DNA from 2 places in the Allomesorhizobium aridi genome. Region 2 is predicted to be linked to the other one. Evidence: predicted binding sites of a transcription regulator. Region 2 holds the regulator's gene; the other holds the start of a gene.
What was found. Region 2 encodes HrcA, which represses chaperone genes, less so after heat shock. Its sites were predicted from a motif close to GTTAGCACTCNCNNNNNGNGAGTGCTAAC; they were not measured.

Region 1 (4,193 bases), 690 kb from region 2:
CCGCCGCCGGCCGAGTCCTTCTTCGGAGCTTCGGCGATCATGGCTTCGGTGGTGACCAGCAGGCCGGCGACCGAGGCCGCGTCCTGGAGAGCCGTGCGCACGACCTTCATCGGATCGACGATGCCCATGGCGATCATGTCGCCATATTCGCCGGTCTGGGCGTTGAAGCCGAAGGTCGCGCCCTTGTTGTCGAGGATCTTGCCGGCGACGATCGAAGCTTCGGCGCCTGCATTCGCAGCGATCTGGCGGGCCGGAGCCTGCAGGGCGCGACGAACGATGGCGATGCCGGCCGTCTGGTCGGCATTGGCGCCGGTGACGGTGATGGCCAGCGAAGCGCGGAGCAGGGCGACGCCGCCGCCGGGCACGATGCCTTCTTCAACGGCCGCGCGGGTCGCATTGAGAGCGTCGTCGACGCGATCCTTCTTTTCCTTGACCTCGACTTCGGTCGCGCCGCCGACGCGGATGACGGCAACACCGCCGGCCAGCTTGGCTAGACGCTCCTGCAGCTTCTCCTTGTCGTAGTCCGAGGTGGTCTCCTCGATCTGCTGCTTGATCTGGGCGACGCGGCCCTGGATCTCGGCCTTCTTGCCGGCGCCGTCGACGATGGTGGTGTTCTCCTTGGAGATGGACACCTTCTTGGCGCGGCCGAGCATGTTGAGGCCGACATTCTCGAGCTTGATGCCGAGGTCTTCGGAGATGACCTGGCCGCCGGTCAGGATCGCAATGTCCTCGAGCATGGCCTTGCGGCGATCGCCGAAGCCCGGCGCCTTGACGGCGGCGATCTTGAGGCCGCCGCGCAGCTTGTTGACGACCAGCGTCGCGAGAGCCTCACCCTCGACGTCCTCGGAGATGATGAGGAGCGGCTTGGAGGTCTGGACGACAGCCTCGAGGATCGGCAGCATGGCCTGCAGGTTCGAGAGCTTCTTCTCGTGCAGGAGGATGTAGGCGTCCTCGAGTTCGGCGACCATCTTGTCCGGATTGGTCACGAAATAGGGCGACTGATAGCCGCGGTCGAACTGCATGCCCTCGACGACTTCGAGCTCGGTCTCGGCGGTCTTGGCTTCCTCGACGGTGATGACGCCCTCATTGCCGACCTTCTGCATCGCTTCCGCGATCATGGCGCCGACCGAAGTATCGCCGTTGCCGGCAATGGTTCCGACCTGGGCAACCTCTTCCGAGGTCTTGATCTTCTTGGCGTTCTTGGTGAGGTGGGCGACGACCTCGGTCACGGCCAGATCGATGCCGCGCTTCAGGTCCATCGGGTTCATGCCGGCGGCAACGGCCTTGTGGCCTTCCTGCACGATCGACTGGGCCAGAACGGTCGCGGTCGTGGTGCCGTCGCCGGCAATGTCGTTGGTCTTCGAAGCAACTTCGCGGACCATCTGCGCGCCCATGTTCTCGAACTTGTCCTCAAGCTCGATTTCCTTGGCGACGGTGACGCCGTCCTTGGTGATGCGCGGGGCGCCGAACGACTTGTCGATGACGACGTTGCGGCCCTTGGGGCCGAGCGTCACCTTCACCGCGTCGGCGAGGATGTTGACGCCGCGCAGCATGCGCTCGCGGGCGTCACGGGAGAACTTTACGTCTTTAGCAGCCATTTTTTAGCTCCTGGGCAATTCGCCCGAAATTCAGATTGGATGGTGCGGATGAAAGGCGGCGGCGGTTCAGCCGATGATGCCCATGATGTCGGCTTCCTTCATGATCAGAAGGTCTTCGCCATTGAGCTTCACTTCGGTGCCGGACCACTTGCCGAACAGGATGCGGTCGCCCGCCTTCACGTCGAGCGGAACAAGCTTGCCCGCCTCGTCGCGCGCGCCGGAGCCGACGGCGATGATCTCGCCTTCCTGCGGCTTTTCCTTTGCGGTATCGGGGATGATGATCCCGCCGGCGGTCTTCGCTTCGGACTCGACGCGGCGAACGACCACGCGGTCATGCAGCGGCCGGAATTTCGACTTTGCCATTTTTGGATGTCCCTGGTGCGGATGTTGAACGGTTCTCCGTTGCCGGAGCACGTTAGCACTCGCCAGAAGCGAGTGCTAACGTGGCGGTGAAATAGGCCGTAGGCTGATACGAGTCAAGCCGGAAGAGGGGAAGGGCGAAGAGCAAAAGATTTGGAATCGGCGCGGAAGCACCTGGCCCCTTTACGTGAGGAGAAAGCTCGTTCCGCATCTTTGCCGCCCGCCGCTCGTCCCCTCTGTCTCAAAATATCTCCGCCAGCGGCGCCTGCCTTGTGTGGCCGGCGGGGAAGGGCCTGAACGGTAGCTCGTCCAGCGACTTTTCGCCGCGCGGATATCCTCCGGGCAGCGGGAGAGGCGGTTTCTTGGACTGTAAAAAGCCTTTCAACAGACTGACGCTCACCATAACCTCGCGGCCAAAGACAAGCCAACGTCGGCGACACGCGAATCCGACGGTGCGACGATTCGGAAGGAAGGCACGATCTCATCCACCAACCACGGGCGACTGGTGGTGCTTCCTTACGTCAAGGAAAACGGCGTGTGTGACGGCGATCTGATGATCAGCCTGTTCGGCGAACTGCCCTACGAATGAGACCTGCCCCTATGACAGGATTTGATGCAGCAGTCTTTGTTGTTGCAGGGAGAGCTTGTGTAGGCTCTATTCGCCGTGAAATCCGGGGGGTGTATCAGTGTCGGATACTGAAAGATCTGTTTTCCAAAGTGACTTGCCGCTGAAGGAGAAACTCGACCGCGCAAGGACGGAGCTACTGGACCTGTCCGCCCGCAATCGTCTTCTCAATGTGCCGCGGTTCTCCAAAAGCGCGAAGACAATAGACGTGGTCGACGAGCGCACCTCCGAAATTTACAGGCTGCTGGTGAATGAAGGAAAGGCTTTCACCTTTCTGGCGGGCAAGCCTGACAGGCCGAAGTCGGGCCAGGAGGAGCCCGACTTGCCGGATGACGACGTCGACTATTCGCCGGTAGTGCTTCCGCAGCCGGGAGATGACGACCTCGACGAGCGCGGCATCACCAAGCGGCACTTGGATACCAACCTGCAGACGCGGATGACACCCACCGGCCTTCAACGGCGGCTCCTCGACCTCTACTACGATGCCCGAACGCTCGAGGAAGAGCAGGGCGTCAATATCCTCTTCCTTGCGCTCGGCATGCTGAAATGGGTGGACCCTATCAACAAGGAGAACATCCGTCACGCGCCTCTCATACTGGTGCCGGTGCGGCTCGAACGAGGAGCGGCCGGCGAGAGGTTCCGCCTGAAAGCCAGACCCGAGGACCATACGGCCAACCTTTCTCTCGAGGCCTACCTCGACCGGCTGCATAAGCTCGCATTACCTGCTTTCGAAGCGGGTGAGGATTTCGATCCGGCAGGCTACCTTGATGCGGTCGCGGACGCTGTCTCCACAAAGGTGGGATGGGAAGTGCTCCGCGACGACGTCGTGTTGGGCTTCTTCTCCTTCGCGAAATTTCTGATGTATCGTGACCTCGATCCGGATAACTGGCCGGATGGCACCCAGATCGTCGACCAGGAGAAGATCCGCGCTCTTCTTTCAGATGGCTTTGAAACGCGAGAGCCGCTGACATCAGATGACGTTGCGATCGATCCCTACATCTCGCCCGCCGAGATGCTGCACATCGTCGACAGCGACAGCTCGCAGACCCTTGCCATCCACGATGTGAGGAATGGCCGCGACCTCGTGATTCAGGGCCCGCCGGGAACGGGTAAGTCTCAAACCATTGCGAACGTCATTGCTTCGGCCGTCGCGGACGGGAAGACAGTGCTGTTCGTCGCCGAGAAAATGGCGGCGCTGGAGGTGGTGAAGCGGCGGCTTGACCACGCCGGGGCGGGAGACACATGCCTTGAACTCCACAGCAACAAGGCAAACAAGCGCATGATGCTGGAGGAGCTGCGCCGTATTTGGCACCTAGGATCGCCTCGGGGACAATTTCCTTCTTCGCTGGCCGATCGGCTGCTTGAAGCGCGCGACAAAGTGAACGCCCATGCTGCCCGCATGCACGTGCCGCATCGGCCGTCCGGGCTCACCCCCTACCAGGTTTTTGGCCAGTTGACCCGGCTGAGACAGCAGCGGCAGCGGCCTGTTGATATTCAGCTTGACGGCTCCACTGACTGGCCCGCCGACGGCGTGTCTATGCGTAGGCGGCTGCTCGATGAGGTTTCCCAGCGGATCGACGAGATCGGCTTGCCGATCCATCATCCCTGGC
Region 2 (4,193 bases):
CGCCCTTGCCCTTCCGCGCCTCGACCGTTTCCGGCGTGATGCCGCTCTTCCAGAAGCTCCATGCCAGCCAGGAGAGATAGGCGACGCCAAGCCATTTGATGACCAGGAACACGGCGCCGAAGGTCTGCGCGACCAGCGCCAGGCCGAGCACCACCGCGGTGAGATAAGTCAGGTCGCCGACGACCAGCCCGAACGACATTGCGAGCGCGGAACGGAAGCCCGAACCGAGCGCCCGGGCGACAAGGGCGGTGACACCCGGTCCCGGAATGGCGGCTGCGATTGCGAGTGCGGCGCTGTAGGCGAGAAAGCCGGCAAGGGTCATGGAAGAAGATACCTTCGGTTATCGCGCGCCTCTATGGCACAGGCGTTCCGCCAAGAGAATACGGCAGCGGCGCTCTTGGCTTGGCGCAGCCGAACCTCGCCTGCCGTCAACGCCGATCATCAATGGCGAAACGCGATCTGCTCAGTTGCCGCCGGCGTAAAGGCCGTCGTCGAGGCGCTTTTCGAGCGCCACGAGGTCGGCCGGCAGCGGCATGCCCATGGCGCGCAGCTCGTTGAGCTTTTCACGCAATTGCTCATGGATTTCACGCTCATCCTCGGGCTGGTTGATCATCCCTTCCAAAAGCAGGCTGATCTGGGCCTTGATCTGTTCGAGCGCCATGGCGGGTTCCCCCATTTACTCCAACCGTAACCCTACACCAGATGCCGCGCCGCCGCCACAGGCGGCCTGTTCAGCGAAGCGGGAGACAAGCTAATCTTAGGCGCTGAACGTCAGAATCAAAGCCACCAACAGGACGCCGGCGCCTCCCGCGAACCAATAGGACGAGCGTTGGACCCGTCGGTGGTCCTTTTTCATCGAACCTCGAACGATCAGTACCAACCCTACCGCAACAAGGCCCAAGCCAAGAATGGCTGCTAGCATAAAGCCGTACAAACCGCCCACCTCGTAACCTCCGAATAAGGATCTGCCTGCGTCGGCATCAGCGAAGCATGCGCGAGATGAGCTGGGCGGTGTAGTCGACCATCGGCACGATGCGGGCATAGTTCAACCTGGTCGGGCCGATGACGCCGAGCGCGCCGACGACGCGCGCGTCCTTGTCGCGGTACGGCGCCACCACCAGCGACGAGCCGGACAGCGAAAACAGCTTGTTTTCCGAGCCGATGAAGATGCGCACGCCGGAACCTGCCTCCGCGAGGTCGAGAAGCTGGACCATGCCCTCCTTGGTCTCAAGATCCTCGAAAAGATGCCGGAGCAGTTCGAGGTCGGCTTGGGCGGTTACGTTTTCCAGCAGATTGGCGCGACCGCGCACGATCAGCCGCGACGGCAGCCCGCTTTCGGAACCGGCCCAGACGGCAAGGCCCTTTTCCACCAGATCCTGCGATAGCGTGTCCAAGGCGGCCTTTGTCTCCTCCTTGAGACGCGCGATCTCCACCCGGGCCTCGGCAAGCGTGCGGCCGCGTATATGGGCGTTGAGGAAATTCGATGCTTCGTGAAGCTGCGAGTTGGTGACGCCGGCCGGCAGTTCGACCACGCGGTTCTCGACGTCGCCGTTCTGCGTGACCATGACAGCCAAAGCGCGCTCAGGCTCGAGCTGGATGAATTCGATATGCTTCAGCGGAACCTCATTCTTGGCGGCGAGTACGAGGCCGGCGCCGCGCGACATGCCCGACAGCATCTGGCTGGCCTCGGTCAGCATGTGTTCCAGCGTAGCCCCGCTGCCGGATGCCTTGAGCTGCGCCTCGATGGAGCGTCGCTCTTCGTCCGACAGGTCGCCAAGTTCCATGAAGGCATCGACGAAGAAGCGCAGCCCTTTCTGCGTCGGAAGACGGCCGGCCGAAATATGCGGTGAATAGACGAGGCCTAGATGCTCGAGATCGCTCATCACATTGCGCACGGTGGCCGGCGAAAGCGACGAGGGCAGCATGCGCGACAGGTTGCGCGAACCGACGGGCTCGCCATCGAGCAGATAGGAATCGACAATGCGCCGGAAGATCTCGCGCGAGCGCATGTCGAGCGATTGCAGATTCTGGTCCAGCAGCGGCTTCGTCATCGAAACTCCAACCTCCGGCTAAGATATAGATGGGCCCTGCGGGAACACAACCTTGCTCCATGGCCGGCCGGTTTTCCTTTGCGCCTTCGACGGCATGACGCTACAAGCCGCCACTAGGCTGAAACGGCCTCCAAATTCGAATTTTGAACAGAAAGTGCCTGATGCGCCCCTCAAAACGCCAATACGACGAAATGCGCGCAATCTCCTTCGAGCGCAATATCTCCAAGCACGCCGAAGGCTCGTGCCTGGTGAAATTCGGCGACACGCACGTTCTGTGTACGGCGAGCCTTGAAGAGCGGGTGCCGGGCTGGATGCGCAATTCGGGCAAAGGCTGGGTGACGGCGGAGTACGGCATGCTGCCGCGCTCGACCGGCGAACGCATGCGCCGCGAGGCTTCGGCCGGCAAGCAGGGCGGCCGAACGCTGGAAATCCAGCGCCTGATCGGGCGATCCCTGCGCGCCGTTGTCGACCTTCAGGCACTCGGCGAAATGCAGATCACCGTCGACTGCGATGTAATCCAGGCCGACGGCGGCACCAGGACGGCGGCAATCACCGGCGGCTGGGTGGCGCTGCACGACTGCCTGCGCTGGATGGAGGCGCGCCAGATGACGAGCGTGTCGAAAGTGCTGAAGGACCATGTCGCGGCGATCTCCTGCGGTATCCACGATGGCCAGCCTGTGCTCGACCTGGACTATCTCGAGGATTCGTCGGCCGGCACCGACGCCAATTTCGTCATGACCGGCAAGGGCGGCTTCGTCGAAATCCAGGGCACGGCCGAGGGCGTGCCGTTCACCGAGGAAGAATTCGCGGCGCTGATGGCGCTGGCCAAGAAGGGCATTTCGCGGCTGGTCAGCCTGCAGCAGATGGCGGTGGGGTAGAGGCTGACATGACCCCCTCGGCAATCCTTGAATCCGCGCTTTACGTTACCGACCTCGATGCGGCGGAGACGTTCTATCGCGAGGTGCTGGGGCTGGAGGTGATCGCCAAGGCGGAAGGCCGCCATATCTTCTTCCGCTGCGGGGTGGGCGTGCTGCTGCTGTTCAACGCCGAGGCAACGCGGCAAGCGCCGGCGCCGGACGCGAAATTGCCGGTGCCGCCGCACGGCGCCGTCGGCCAGGGGCATCTATGCTTTGCCGCGACGGCGGAGGAGATCGTGCGGTGGAAAGCGCATCTCGAAGCGCTGAAAATCGCCGTCGAAGCCGATTTCGAGTGGCCCTCCTCCGGCAAGAGCTCAGGAGGCGGCCGCTCTATCTATTTCCGCGATCCGTCCGGCAATTCGCTGGAATTCGCCGAGCCAAGAATCTGGGGAATGTGATGCGGCCGCTGGAAGACAGGAAAATCGTCGTAGCCAGCCACAATGACGGCAAGCTGCGCGAATTCGCCGAACTGATGGCGCCGTTTGGCTTCGAGGCCAAGTCGGCTGCGGAACTCGGCCTGGCGGAACCAGACGAGACCGGCGAGACGTTCGAGGAGAACGCTTACATCAAGGCGTTCGCCGCCGCCAAGGCGACGGGCCTGCCGGCACTTTCGGACGATTCAGGGCTCTGCGTCGACGCGCTGGACGGCCAGCCCGGATCTACACCGCCAACTGGGCCGAAACCCCGGAAGGGGGCGCGACTTCGCCATCGCCATGCAGCGCACCGAGATAGCCCTCCACGAAGTAGGCGCGGTCGAGCCCGACCGCCGCACCGGCCGGTTCGTCGCCGTGATCTGCCTGGCCTGGCCCGACGGGCACGCTGAATATTTCCGCGGCGAGGCCGAGGGCACGCTTGTTTGGCCGCCGCGCGGGACCAAGGGTTTCGGCTACGATCCGGTTTTCCAGCCTATCGGCCATGACAAGACGTTCGGCGAAATGGACGCGGAGCAGAAGCACGGCTGGAAGCCGGGCCAGGCCGAGGCGCTGTCGCACCGCGCCCGCGCCTTCCAGAAATTCGCCACGGCGAAGCTCGGCGCGGCGTGACGGAGGGCGTCTTGACAGGCCGCGAGCCGGGCTTCGGCGTCTATGTGCATTGGCCGTTCTGCGCGGCCAAATGCCCGTATTGCGATTTCAACAGCCATGTCCGCCATCAGCCGGTCGACCAGGAGCGCTTCGCCCTCGCCTTCGACACCGAACTGAAGACGATGCGCGCCCGAACCGGGCCG

Region 1: a site for HrcA is predicted at 2,013-2,041, ahead of groES (co-chaperone GroES). Genes of this name have one in related genera too.

What each region holds. Positions count from the first base shown of each region.
Region 1 covers NZ_CP171729.1:5,871,953-5,876,145, forward strand. The annotation lists gene groL (chaperonin GroEL) at 1-1,598, opposite strand, end outside; gene groES (co-chaperone GroES) at 1,665-1,961, opposite strand; gene ACG873_RS31025 (DUF4011 domain-containing protein) at 2,645-4,193, shown strand, end outside.
Region 2 covers NZ_CP171729.1:5,177,655-5,181,847, reverse strand. The annotation lists gene ACG873_RS27620 (LysE family translocator) at 1-322, opposite strand, end outside; gene ACG873_RS27615 (hypothetical protein) at 464-661, opposite strand; gene hrcA (heat-inducible transcriptional repressor HrcA) at 981-2,051, opposite strand; gene rph (ribonuclease PH) at 2,213-2,929, shown strand; gene ACG873_RS27600 (VOC family protein) at 2,938-3,366, shown strand; partial or broken gene rdgB (RdgB/HAM1 family non-canonical purine NTP pyrophosphatase) at 3,366-4,011, shown strand; gene hemW (radical SAM family heme chaperone HemW) at 4,023-4,193, shown strand, end outside.